3 regions of the Brevibacillus sp. IT-7CA2 genome follow, and region 2 is predicted to be linked to each of the others. Evidence: riboswitches for the same ligand, from Rfam matches in the RefSeq annotation. Region 2 holds a riboswitch; each other region holds the start of a gene.
The links. Region 2 has a riboswitch for cyclic di-AMP ahead of ACM6JA_RS28535 (C40 family peptidase). Riboswitches for the same ligand answer to the same signal wherever they lie in the genome.
Positions count from the first base shown of each region.

Region 1: another riboswitch for cyclic di-AMP. It lies ahead of ACM6JA_RS02145 (CAP domain-containing protein); the one in region 2 lies ahead of ACM6JA_RS28535 (C40 family peptidase).
Region 3: another riboswitch for cyclic di-AMP. It lies ahead of ACM6JA_RS06360 (quaternary amine ABC transporter ATP-binding protein); the one in region 2 lies ahead of ACM6JA_RS28535 (C40 family peptidase).

Region 1 covers NZ_CATKQT010000003.1:54,717-59,176, forward strand. The annotation lists gene def (peptide deformylase) at 126-653, shown strand; gene ACM6JA_RS02135 (homoserine dehydrogenase) at 684-1,694, shown strand; gene ACM6JA_RS02140 (hypothetical protein) at 1,795-1,950, shown strand; gene ACM6JA_RS02145 (CAP domain-containing protein) at 2,015-2,731, opposite strand; cyclic di-AMP (ydaO/yuaA leader) riboswitch at 2,739-2,894, opposite strand; gene ACM6JA_RS02150 (rhodanese-like domain-containing protein) at 2,979-3,323, opposite strand; gene ACM6JA_RS02155 (cold-shock protein) at 3,749-3,952, shown strand; gene ACM6JA_RS02160 (hypothetical protein) at 4,119-4,460, opposite strand, start outside.
Region 2 covers NZ_CATKQT010000053.1:219,909-224,368, reverse strand. The annotation lists gene liaF (cell wall-active antibiotics response protein LiaF) at 1-48, opposite strand, end outside; gene ACM6JA_RS28550 (class I SAM-dependent methyltransferase) at 63-641, opposite strand; gene ACM6JA_RS28545 (PspA/IM30 family protein) at 736-1,431, opposite strand; gene ACM6JA_RS28540 (LiaF transmembrane domain-containing protein) at 1,516-1,917, opposite strand; cyclic di-AMP (ydaO/yuaA leader) riboswitch at 2,237-2,376, shown strand; gene ACM6JA_RS28535 (C40 family peptidase) at 2,381-2,902, shown strand; gene ACM6JA_RS28530 (response regulator transcription factor) at 3,117-3,836, shown strand; gene ACM6JA_RS28525 (sensor histidine kinase) at 3,837-4,460, shown strand, end outside.
Region 3 covers NZ_CATKQT010000010.1:53,154-57,613, forward strand. The annotation lists gene ACM6JA_RS06355 (ABC transporter permease) at 1-418, opposite strand, end outside; gene ACM6JA_RS06360 (quaternary amine ABC transporter ATP-binding protein) at 402-1,628, opposite strand; cyclic di-AMP (ydaO/yuaA leader) riboswitch at 2,021-2,167, opposite strand; gene ACM6JA_RS06365 (cation transporter) at 2,913-3,113, opposite strand; gene ACM6JA_RS06370 (heavy metal translocating P-type ATPase) at 3,178-4,460, opposite strand, start outside.

The DNA of each region.
Region 1 (4,460 bases), on a different contig from region 2:
ATCTACATGCATTTGTCACCCTTGCCCAGCGGGATATTTCAGATTTTGCAAGGTTCCTTTTGACAGCGGCGACCTGATTTGCTACTTTGAAATCGAAAACTGAGTAATGCGGGAGGGAGAAGGAAATGGCTGAACGCATGATCGTTCGCCTGGGGGACCCTATCTTGCGTGAAACTTCAAAAAGAGTACCATCCATTACTCCACAGGTTGAAAAGATTTTGGATGATATGGCCCAAACGATTTACGCTGCGAAAGGTCGAGCAGGCTTGTCTGCGATCCAGATTGGCATCCCGAAGCGTTTAGTGGTGATGGATTGCGGCAGCGGCTTGATTGAACTGATCAATCCGGTGTTGATGGAAAAATCAGGTGAGCAGGTAGGGCAAGAAGCTTGTCTTTCGATACCAGGTGTTTTTGGAATCGTTCGTCGGGCGAATTATGTCAAAGTTCAGACGCTGAACCGCCAAGGAGAAACAAAGACAATCGAAGCCGAAGATTTTCTTGCTCGGTGTATTCAGCACGAGATGGACCATTTGGAAGGAATTTTGTTTATTGATCATACGGAAGAGCTCTACTCGGCAAAAACAGGAAAGAAACTGAATCGCAAGGATTTGCACCGGATACAGGATAAAAGTAGAAAAAAATGGTGGAAATAAACGGAGCATAGACAACAAGGAGATAGACTCATGAAACATTGGAATATTATGTTAACCGGCTTTGGAACAGTAGGACAGCACGTAGCCAGACTGCTGGAGCAGCGACGGGAGCGGTACCGCGAGCTTTATCAAGCGGATGTCAGACTCGTGGGAGTCGTTCGTTCGTCTTCCGGTCTCTACGATGAGAACGGAATCGACTCAGGAAAATGGGAAGACTATGCTCATACAAAACAAGCAAGGAACCCATCATGGAACGCGCTGGAATTTATCAAATCGGTTCAAGCGGATGTGCTCATTGAGGCTGGTCCATCCGAAAAAGAGGGAGGACCCGGTCTTACTTTTATTCGTTATGCATTGGAAAATGCTATACACGCAATCGCGATTTCAAAAGGTGCGCTTGTTGTCGATTATGCTGGTTTAGCGGCTCTAGCCAAAAAACATGGCGTCGCGTTGAAAGTGAGTGGAGCAACAGCAGCAGCCCTGCCAACGATCGATCTATTGCAGTATAACTTGGCAGGCTGTGAAGTGAAACGAGTCGAGGGCATTTTTACGGGAACAACTAACTTCGTGCTCACAAAAATGATGGAAGAGGGGCTTACCTGTGCGGAAGCAGTCGAGCTCGCTCAGAAGATGGGGATTGCCGAACCGGATCCTTCTTACGATGTCGATGGTTGGGATACAGCTTCGAAGATCACGATCTTGGCAAACGCCGCTTTTGACGCGCAAGTAAATCTGACCGATATCGCACGCGCAAGTATTCGCGAAATAACCGCGTTACAAATCGAGACGTGGAAGAAGCATACGAAGATTCCCAAGTTGATCGGAAGCATCCAAAAGGAAGTGAATGGTACGGTTTCTGTAGCAGTGGAGCTGTGTGCAGTAGATCTTACCCATCCATTTGCATCTGTATCAGGTACGACAAAAGCCATACGGGTAGAAACAGATGTCATGGGGGATTTATTGGTCGTTGGAGGAAAATCAGATCCTGTCGCAGCAGCAGCGGCTGCCTTAAAAGACCTTGAACATATCATTAGCAGATAGGCTCATTTGCATGTGCTTCCAGTGTTCCTTAGGAATGAGTCATTTACAACCGCGAGCATACTAGGGATGCACCACAAAAAAAGGCAAGGGGGCCATACGGATGAACCAATCGTCTGATGTCAATGCCGAGCTGCAGCAAGTATCTGCTTACCCAACCAAGCAAAAAATGCATCAAAAGGACGTCGCTTTGGTAAATGAGCAGGATAGCTGCTGTTGTACCCCCAAAAAGCAGGCATCCGAAGCACAGCAGGAATAATGCCTACACGAAAAAGCCGGGTCTCGATTAAGAGACACCGGCTTTTCGTTTCATGCAATGCGTTCTATCCGATAAATTCTTGTACCCAGTAGCCATTTGTGAAGCCTACACCAATTTTTGTGAACGCAGGGTTCATGATGTTTTGGCGGTGACCTTCACTATTCATCCATTGTTGCATAACTTCTTGTGGACTCTGTTGACCCATGGCGATATTCTCACCGGCAGTCGAGTACTGAATGCCATACTGCTTCATCATGTCAAATGGGGAACCGTACGTTGGGCTGTTGTGGTCAAAATAGTTGTTAGCAGACATATCTTGTGCTTTTGCCAACGCTACTTTGGACAGTGCTGCATCCATTTGAACAGGCTTGAGACCTGCTTTTGCACGTTCTTGGTTCACCAAATCCGCGACTTGTTTCGCAAAATCACCAGTTTTTCCTTGCTCCGCTTGATTTACTGGAGCGGCAGGTTGAGTGACGTTATTGCTAGGTTGCGCTGGTGCAGCTTGAACTGGAGCTGGTTGTACCGGCTTTGCAGGTTGCATCGGTGTCATTGGCTGTTGTACTGGCATTGGTTGTCCAGGGGCAAAGCCTTGTTTTTGTTGAAAGAAGTTCCAAAATTGCTGGGAATTTGGAGCTTTTTGGAATTGTGGCATATAATATTGGAATTGTCCGCCAGGAACAGGGCAATTAGAAGCAGCCGAAGCAGAAGTAGCAAAGCCTGTTAGAGCCAAGCCCAGACCAAGAGTCATCGCGATTGTAACAGAACCAAAACGTTTCATTAAACAAATCTCTCCTTTTTTTTGCCTACGAGGTTAGTTGTCGGATTCGGATTGAGGAAACAACCCTACGCCAGTTCGGCGATTCACCCCAATGTGGAATATCTCATCCACAAAAAAGTCCCCCGCACTTCCTTTCAAGAGGAAGTCTCGGCTTATTTCGTTTGGCATGAACAACGATATCAGACAATCCCAATCGAAATAAAGGAGTAATATATGGCAAATAGCTAAAAGGGTTGATAAATTAGGCTCATTTCGATTCGTTTGATTGTTCCTTCCATGCGGTTAAGCCGCCTTCCAATGCATTTGCTTGAAAACCATGCTCACGAAGAAGAGCGGCAGCTTTTTGCGCTTTGTTACCAGTTGTACATACAGTAACAATCTGCACATTTTGCGCAAGTTTTTCGGTTTCCTCATCGAACGGCTTGTCCTGTTCTTTCATTAGAAGATAGGGGACGTTACGTGTCGAAGCGTTTTCATGAACAAGGCTGCCGGTGATAAATTTTTCGGCGTCGCGTACGTCCATTAATAGTACAGGCACTTTCTTTTCAAGCATTTCGGATAATTGAATCGTTGTCAAAGTATGATTTTGCAATGAAATCCCTCCCATTGTTATTGTAACAGAGTACCGCCTTCTCCAGTATAGGGTGAACGGTTGCTTTTATTGGACATCCATGGTAGAATGAGATTGCTACTTGAAAAATTGATACCTAATCATTCATCGAGGTGTATGCTGATGGATAACATTTTTGAATCCCCGATTCACACTGGCGCGGTCATCGGAGCCGCAAGGATGGAAGAGAGGATGGGCTTTCATTGTTTTAGGTTTTCAAAAGGTTTAGTTTTTAATTTTGCAGTTCCGTCCTATGACAATCGTATATTCGCGGAGTAAATAATATTCACATATCATGAAGGCGTATCATATTTGAAGATCTGGTATTTCTTCATGATATGTGAGCTTTATTTGCTTCGGTAAATATGACTAGCATATTCAAATTGAATTTTTGGAGGTTTTTTTAAATGCAAACGAACGGAACAGTAAAATGGTTTAACGCAGAAAAAGGTTTCGGTTTCATTCAAGTAGAAGGCGGAGACGATGTATTCGTACACTTCAGCGCAATCCAAGGTGACGGTTTCAAAACTTTGGACGAAGGTCAAAAAGTTCAATTCAACATCGTTCAAGGCAACCGTGGCCCACAAGCTGAGAACGTAGTAAAACTGTAAGTCTCCTTTTAAAAGAAACTGTCCTTTCGAGGGCAGTTTTTTTGTCGTGGTCGTAAAAGTAAAAAGGCGTTGGGATAGTCCCCAGCGCCTTTTCCCGCATGCGAATGGATTAAAAAAGGAACTATGGCGTCTCACCATAATTCCTCATTTTCTTCCTACAAAATAGTTAAATACAAGTTTCGATTTCGACAGTTTGGAATTGACTGTCAAGAACTGAAAGACCGACCACTTGACCGCCGCCGATGGAAGTACGGCCATAAGTGGTGAGAAGGACATTTCTGTTGTTTTCTGCTACGGTAAGGCGCACTTCATAGTGGAAAGAAGCGGGGACCAGCGCATTGAAAGCAGTGCGAGTATTCGCAGGGATAAATTGCGTGATGTCAAGCAAGGTGCTAACTGGATTCGTTTGCGTAACTGCGTTACCCCAGTTCAATACTTGCACACGTACTTCAACCTCTTCTGTGTTCAGATTTACCAAGTCGAGGTGAGCGGTGAGAGCCCGGGCGAG
Region 2 (4,460 bases):
AATAATCAGGACACCAGCCAACATTTTGTGCAAACGGGACAGTTTCACAAAAGTCTCCTCTCTCACGCCCCATGCTGATCGTTTTCACTTTGACCATTACGACATGTATAGATGAATGCAGGCGGAATGTTCAACAGGGTAAAGTCGATCTTGACCCAGGAAAAACGATCCTGCAACTCAGCTTGGAGTTGTAGCGAATATTGGAATGTAATAAATAGGCCCCCTGGCTTCAGTACAGATTGAACTTCGTCCAGAATTGCTGCCCTCAGCTCTTGTGGAAAATTGGCGAATGGCAGACCTGAGATAATGACATCTGCACCTGCAAGGCTCTGCTCCTCCAAGTAAGACCTAAGTTGAGTCGCTTCCTCCCTGATAGGAAGATCGGGAAAACGTGATTGAAGCATAGAGCGAAAATGGGAATCTCGTTCCACAAGCACATACTGTGTGCCGGGACGCAAGCGCTGATAGATCGTTTGGGTAAATGCCCCTGTACCAGGTCCCAGCTCCAGGATCACATCGGTTGAAGCCCAATCGACGCTTTTCAACATTTGCTCACATAAAAAACGAGAGCTGGGGATTATACTACCGACGCGTCCAGGCTCAGCGATAAACCGCCGCAAAAAGACCAAGAAGTCCTGCAAGAATCGTACCTCCTAGGGGAAAAGCAGCCTGATGTACACAGGCTGCCGAATTGACACAAGCTATTCTACACCCAGTCCCCCAGTTCCTGTCGAATTAGGATTGTACTGGTTTGGCTACCGGTGTTTTCACTTCATTAATGGATGCTTTGATACTAGCAAGTTCTGCATCGAGATCATCCTTTTCCAGTTCAGACAAAGCGTTCTCCCAAGCGCGGTCTGTTTGGCGCCATTGTCCACTCATTTGCGCTTCTGCTTCCATGCGCATGACTTTTTCTTCCATGCGGGCGAAGCCACGGCCTGCGGACGGATTGCCGATACCGACAACTGCTTGATTGACTTGCTTTTGTGTACGAGCTACTTGTGCACGTGCCATCAGTGTGAACCTTTTCGCACGCATTTTATAGAACTCTTCCTTCAACTCAGCCAGCTTCTCGCGCATTTGCGTAGCTGCCTCGGATGCTGACAGGTAGAGACCTTCATATTCCGCTGCACGGCCTTCGTACTGCTTCTTGTCAGCGAGTGCTCGACGAGCCAACTCGTCTTCTCCCTCAGTCAAGGCGAGCTTGACTTGACGATCGCGTTTTTCGATCAGAGCATTGGCTTCGTCCAATTGCTGGCGGAATTTCTTTTCCAGTGCAACCTGACGGGCAACCGCTACTTCAACTTGTCCGATTTCTACTTCCATGTCACGCATATATTGATTCAGCATTACTACCGGATCTTCCATCGAATCCAATGCATCATTTACCGAAGCTACTGTCAGGTCACGCAAACGTTTAAAGATACTCATTATTTTTTCCTCCTCATCATATCACATCATATTGTTCATCCAAAAGACTCTTGCGACACAGTGTTATTGCGGTTACCAAAACGGTTATGGCCGTTTGGTTACGTTTCTCTCCCAAGCGTCTAGCGTATCTTCTTTTAATACTTTTTGGGCCCATTCACGCTCCCAAGCAGGTGGAGCTTGTTTAGGTTCTTGACTGGGACGCAGTAAGCGATATCCCAGATAAATCACCCCAATGGCCAGAAGTGCGTGAAATAGTAGGTCAAGCTTGCCAATCAACATCAGGAACCCGAATAGGAAGACTAGGATTCCCCAAAAGCGTGAACCGGTTTGTCCCATAATCTTTTTGGCACCGTATATCATGATCACACCGGGAATGATGAACCCGAGCAAGTCTCCGATATCGATACCCACCAGATCTAGAAGAACCAACCCACCGACTAGCAGCAGAACCAGCCCGAGTAGAACTTTGCCAGACCGTTCGCTCATTACTCGCTTACCTCCATTCGTTTTGCATGTGGTGCTTGTGGAACGTTATGCCCTTATTGTAGCCCCCGGTATAGGCTTCCCATAACGGGCGTGCGGTTGGTTTTTCCCTCCGTCCTTGGACGGAGACAATTTCCTGCCCTAATCGGACGAGCTGTCCCGCAAGGCAGAACAAGCGCGCGTCGAAAGGCGTCTTGCACTGTTGAACGAAAACGTTACAGCATTTGACGGTATTTTTGTGACGAATATGTGAACTAGTGGATGAAAAAGAAGGAAAAGAAGGACTGGCGTAGAATCTTCGTAAGAGTGCGTGTAAAAAAACATCGAAAAATAGCCGAATTCCGCTTGGCGGAAACGGGGGAACCACGTTTTTGGGGTGAATGGTTGCTACTCCTAGCAGCCTAGGGCGTCCTTTCGACCGAACCCTTCAGCTAACCTCGTAGGCTCACGAAGGGAGCAGTTTCTTTTGCGCAAGGTAGTTTTATCTTTATTTATGGCTGGAATGCTTGCTATGGGGGCAGGCGCTGCACATGCTGCTGAGGAGAATACTCTCAATGAAGTAGTCAGCGACTTGTACGGTACCCCTTACAAATCTTCCGGCTCGTCCAAAAAGGGCTTTGACTGCTCCGGTTTCACGCGCTACGTATTTGATGCGTTAGGTGTAGACCTGCCTCACAATTCTGCTTCTCAGTACGAATTAGGTACAGAGGTAGCCAGAAAAGATTTGCAGCCAGGCGATCTCGTGTTCTTCAATACGAACGGTCGCAGCATTTCTCACGTGGGTATCTACATTGGAGACGGCACATTTGTACACTCGGAATCTGGTCGTGGAGTCGTCAACACTAAGTTGAGCGATCCATACTACTGGAGCAAGCGTTATGTAGGCGCCAAGCGTCTCAGCGCTCCTGTTCTAGCGAAAGCAGAAACTCCGAAAAAGGAAAAAGCGGTGCAAGCTGCATCGTTGCCGGAAAAACCAGCTAAAAAATAGTCGTTCGGCAAAATAATAAAAGCCAGGGACACTACGTCTCTGGCTTTTTCTGACGAAACTTAGTACCTGGTCTAAAGAGGTACCCTCATATATTAGAACAACTTAATAACTTACGGGGTTTCTTCCCCTGATCAGGTCAAAGCATGTTATGATAGACAAGACCCATTCTTTGAATGGTATTCCTTATTAATAGAAGTAACTGGGGGTTGTTCCGGTGAAAGATCACATTTTAATTGTCGATGACAATCTGGAGATTATTGAACTGCTAGAAGACATTTTGGAGAACGAGGGCTTCAGCGTTTCCTCCGCAGAGAGTGGAGAAGATGCACTCTCCCTGCTCAGCCAAGGAGAGCGACCCAACCTGATCCTTTTGGGTATTATGATGCCCAACATGAGTGGCTACGAGCTCTGTTCTCAAATTCGCCGTGAGTGGGATTTGCCTATACTGTTTCTCAGTGCAAAAGGAAAAGCGGTAGATAAGGTAGTCGGCTTTGAAATTGGCGCAGACGATTACATTACAAAGCCATTTGATACAGAAGAACTGCTCGCTCGCATTCGTGCCCACCTGCGTCGTTATGAGCGCATTCGCAAGCATACTGAGGAGCAGCCAGAGAAGGAAACAGCTTCTTCTCCGATTACCGTTTTGAAATTCAAGGACCTAGAAATTCATAAAGAAACGTATTCCGTTTATGTATGTAATCAAAAAATTGAGCTCTCTACCAAAGAATTTCAACTGCTCACATTCCTCGCAGAAAATGCGGGCATCGTCTTTACAAGAGAGCAAATCTACGACCGTGTCTGGGGATATGGTTATGGCTCGCTCAATACAGTGACCGTCCATATCAAAAACCTCCGTGAAAAGTTGGAAACAGAGCGTCAGTTCATTAAAACACAATGGGGGACAGGCTACGTATTCATCGGGGAGAAGCTTTAAATGAGCTTACGTAATAAAATTTTTCTCTCCTTCATTGCCTTGATCACACTCAACATCTTGTTGTTTAAATTTGTTTTTCAAGACATTATTGTCGCTCAACTCAAAAATGATCGGCATAATCAGTACCAGGCTGAGAAGGAAGCCGCAGAGAAGGTCATGCTCAATCAATTGCTTCTCGTCAGTAATTTCAAGGACCCAATCGAACGTTTGGAGCTTGAAAAGCAGTTGCCAGACGACGTGATGTACCGCATGCTCGTGAAGGATGCCAATGGAAACACCATCTACAGCAAAACATCACGCGCCTATAATTTGAAAATGCCTTCTCCCTCCTCATCAAACCGTGGCGATTCTGCCAAGCAAAATGACCTCAAAGTGGTAGCTGAGTACCATTTTCAGCAGGAGCCACCGCGTACAGGGGAGATCGTTGTTTATTTCTACACAGATGATTACGACATGATGGCTACGACAGGGGTTTCCATGATGCTTTGGTTTATTTACGGAAGCATTAGTCTGGTGGGATTGGTTCTACTCGCTTTGTTCGTTCGCTGGATACTACGGCCCGTGAACGAATTATCGCGCGTCACCCAAGAAATCCAGGAAGGGAAACGGTTAGTGACATTTACG
Region 3 (4,460 bases), on a different contig from region 2:
AAACGAACGCTGGCATCGTCTGCATCAAATCCAGTACTGGTGTGACCAGATTGCGAAACGTATCGTGTCTCGCGCAAAGAATGCCCACCGGAATCCCGATGACGATCGAAATCATGGTGGCAGTGAGGACGAGTCCCAATGTCTCCATCGTTTCATCCCAGTACCCCAAGTTGTGGATGAGAGAAAATCCGATAACCGTAAAGACCATGGACGCTCTCCCTGCAAAAACCCACGCAGAGGCCCCTAGCAGCAAGATGAGAATCAGCGAAGGTATCTCTGCCAAAACCGTGGAACAGTAAGTCACCATCGTGGAAATGACGATAGACACTGGATCAAACAATACCCCTTTGTACTGGCCCAGCACCTCCACGAACCCTTCCATCCATTCGCCAATTGGCAGCTTAGGCACGACGTCCATCACTCATCACCTCTGCTCTCTGGTGCTCTTGGACATTGACTTTGCCTACCAGCCCGCCTAACACCGCTCCTTTTACGATGACACCCAACAAACGCTTCTGCTCGCCCACTACAGCAATCGGGACGTGCAGATCTGCCATCATCGGGAACAAACTGTGCAGACGTGCGTCAGGTGAAACGGTAGGGAGGTCGGTTTTCATGATCGTCTCCAGCGAATCTCCCGTACCGATCGCGAGTGAAACGTCATACGCCGTAATCAAGCCGAGTAGTGTGCGCTTTTTGTCCACGACGTACAAGCTGGACACGCCGTTATCCATCATGAGTTGCAGCGCCACTCGCGCCCCTTTGTCAGGAGTGATTGCTTCTGCCCGTTTCATCACATTTTCAGCAACGAGGACCCTGGACAGGTCGGCATCCTCCACGAACTTCCGCACGAATTCATCCGCTGGGTCTGCCATGATTTCTTCCGGGCGGCCGATCTGAATGATCTGCCCGTCTTTCATAAAGGCAATCCGATCGCCCAGCCGCAACGCCTCGTGCAAGTCATGTGTAATGAACAGAATCGTCTTTTTCATCGTCATCTGAAGCTCCAGCAGTTCATCCTGCATGTCTTTTCGAATGAGCGGGTCCAGTGCACTGAATGCTTCGTCCATCAAGAGAATATCTGGATTATTAGCCAACGCCCGCGCCAATCCGACCCGCTGGCGCATCCCTCCGCTCAATTGATCCGGGTACGCATTTTCCCACTCGGTTAATCCAACGAGCGCGAGCGCTTCCCGTGCTTTTTCTTGCCGGAGCCCTGGTGGTACTTGTTGAATCTCCAAACCAAACTCCACGTTTTCCCGTACCGTCCGCTGCGGAAACAGGGCAAAATTTTGGAAAACCATCCCGAGCTTCCTCCTCCGCACCTCGCGCAAAGCTGTCGCCTTCATGTCCACGATCTCTTCCCCATCGATCTCGATGCTTCCGCTCGTTGGGTCAATCAGTCGATTACACAGTCGGATTAAGGTGGATTTGCCACTGCCGGACAGGCCCATGATGACGAAGACTTCACCTTCCTCGACTTCAAAGCTGACCTGATTTACCCCGATAGACTGGCCCGTTTGCTTGTAAATTTGTTCTTTTGTACGTCCTTCCGCCAGCAGCTTCAAGGCCAGCTCGGGCTGCTTACCGAACACTTTTGTCAGTTGATGGACTTTCATTTTGGGCATGGTATCCCTCATCCTTCGTTTTTTCGTAAATGTAAAAAGCCCGCGAAGTTTCCACACCCCAGCAAAACCAAGGCACGCTTGATTTTTACTCGTGTTGAAAATCCGCAGGCTTACGTAATACCTGGCGTCCATTTTCGGGACTCCCTGTACTCTGTCTTCCTGATTTCGATTGTCAGCGGTTTATGTCGTACCAACTGCCTCCCAGCGATCCACAGCATTTCCTTCACGACTGTATCGGCGTAAGCTGCTCGTCGGTATTTTCATAAAAAAATAGGCCGATCCATCCTTTTTCTCCAGAACAAAGGTCCCAAAGAAAAAGCCTGCATCGGCCTATCACACGCCCGCAAGGAATCCCCTTGTTGCGCATTATATGCCTAGACTTTATCCATCCATGACCTTCCCTGCTTTGGCCGACGAGGTTAGCTGACGGGTAGGATGGCAGAGAAGACATTTCCTCATCCCTCCTGATCACTCAGGATTAACCCCAAAAGATTGGTTCCCCCGCTTCCGAGAATCTCGGAACTAGGCCGTATGTGTTGTTTCCTATTGAATCGTGATTGTGATTTGAATTATACGCTCGCTTCCAGTTATTGTGAACATTCGTTTAGCACGGTTTTAACCGGATTACGGCTTTCTTTATAAGTCGGATTGAATTAGCTGTTGGTTGCTTATTCGATTGAAAGATTAGTGCGCTATACTCGCTGTTGTGGTGGGGAGGAAACAGGAGAAAACGCTCAGATTCTTGGAACCCCTGCGAGGGAGCAGGGGGTGCCCGGCTCCGTGAAAAAAAGCGAAACCGCGTCCAAAGTTGACTGTTCAGGATGCGCCTCAGAGGTGGACGCTAAAAGCAGTTTCTCTTTTTTTCACTACGCCTCGGTAGGTGTGTCCAAAGATCTTCGCTTATTTCTCCTGTTTCCTCTACGAGCTGTTGTGTTTCTACATACTTTTTAAAAGACAGCTTGAATGCTGCTTTCAAAATGTAGTAAAAAGCTGCTTGGGAAGAAGAACATTTCCAGTCCTAGCGCCTCTGGAGCCCTACCTAGCGGAGAAATGAATGGCGGGGGTTTTCAGCTTTTATCACATACAAAAACGTTGTAACGTTTTCAGTTTTGAATCGCTCCCGCCGTTCAATTCGGAGCGAACAGTCTCCCCCCCTTGCGGGGCGTAGGCCGAAGCGTAGACTGGAAATGGGCTTCTTCCCCTCCACTACAGCTACTCCAATCACAATTGAAAAAAGCTCCCGCCTCAATGAATCAGGCAGGAGCTTTTTCAAAGGTACGACGATTAAACGACGTCGTAGCCTTGGTCTTCGATTGCTTCTTTTACTGCATCGAGAGTCAAGTTGCTCTCGTTGTAGGAAACCTCAACCTTTTTTTCAGCCAGGTTTACTTTGCCTTCTGCACCCAGATCTTTCAATGTGTTCTCGATGCGGGCTACGCATTTGTTGCAAGACATACCTTCTACGTTCAATGTGATATTTGTCATGATCAATCTCTCCTTACATTTTATGTTGTATAGGTAAGGCGGACAAAGCCGCTTGTTACTGTTGTTACAGCTTCACTCGTTGCAGTCTTAGTGCGTTGAGTACAACGGATACGGAGCTGAAGGCCATTGCGGCACCGGCAAGCCATGGAGCGAGGAAGCCGATGGCGGCAATCGGGATGCCCAAGGTGTTGTAGGCCAATGCCCAGAACAGGTTTTGCTTGATGTTGCGGATGGTGCGTTTGCTCATCTCGATGGCGTCTGCGACACTGGTCAGTTCGCCACGCATCAGCGTAATATCTGCTGCTTCCATAGCCACATCTGTACCTGTACCGATTGCCATACCGACGTCAGCGGTAGCGAGTGCTGGTGCATCGTTGATACCATCGCCGACCATCGCGACTTTTTTTCCTTGTGCTTGCAGTTTTTTCACTTCTGCGGCTTTGCCTTCAGGCAGGACTTCTGCGATGACGTGATCGATTCCTGCTTCACGGGCAATGGCCTCGGCAGTTTGACGGTTGTCACCGGTCATCATGATTACAGTCAATCCCATTGCTTTCATGCGCTGAACAGCTTGCTTGGAGGTTGGTTTGATCGTATCCGCTACGGCAATCAAGCCAGCGAGCTTGCCTTCGACGACTGCGAGCATCGCCGTTTTACCGGAGCGCTCCAGTGCCAGCATGGTATCAGACACTGCTTGGTACGAAATTTGATGTTTTTCCAGCAAGCGACGAGTACCGACGAGTACTTCTTTGCCAGAGACGGTTGCCCGGATACCGAAACCAGGAATGGCTTCAAATGAAGCTGTATCGGACAGAGTGATTCCTTTATCCGCAATACCGCGAACGATGGCTTGAGCCAACGGGTGCTCGGAATTTTTCTCAGCCGCACCGACCAAAGAGAGCAGCTCTTGTTCTTCGATATCAATCGCAATGACGTCTGTCAGTTCTGGCTCGCCTTTGGTTACGGTCCCTGTTTTGTCGAGGACGATCGTATCCAGGTGGTGAGCCGTCTCCAGATGCTCCCCGCCTTTGAACAGGATACCCAGCTCAGCTGCGCGTCCAGATCCCGCCATGATCGAGGTTGGTGTAGCCAAACCGAGGGCGCACGGGCAAGCGATTACGAGTACAGCAATTGCTTTTTCCAAAGCCTCACCGAAGTTGCCAGGTATAACGAAGAAGTACCAGATCAAGAAGGTAAGAATGGCAATCCCTACTACGATTGGGACAAAAATCCCGGAGATGCTGTCAGCTACGCGCTGAATCGGTGCTTTTGTTCCTTGTGCTTCTTCTACTACTTTAATGATTTGCGCCAGAGCCGTTTCTTTTCCGACTTTGGTTGCTTGAACCT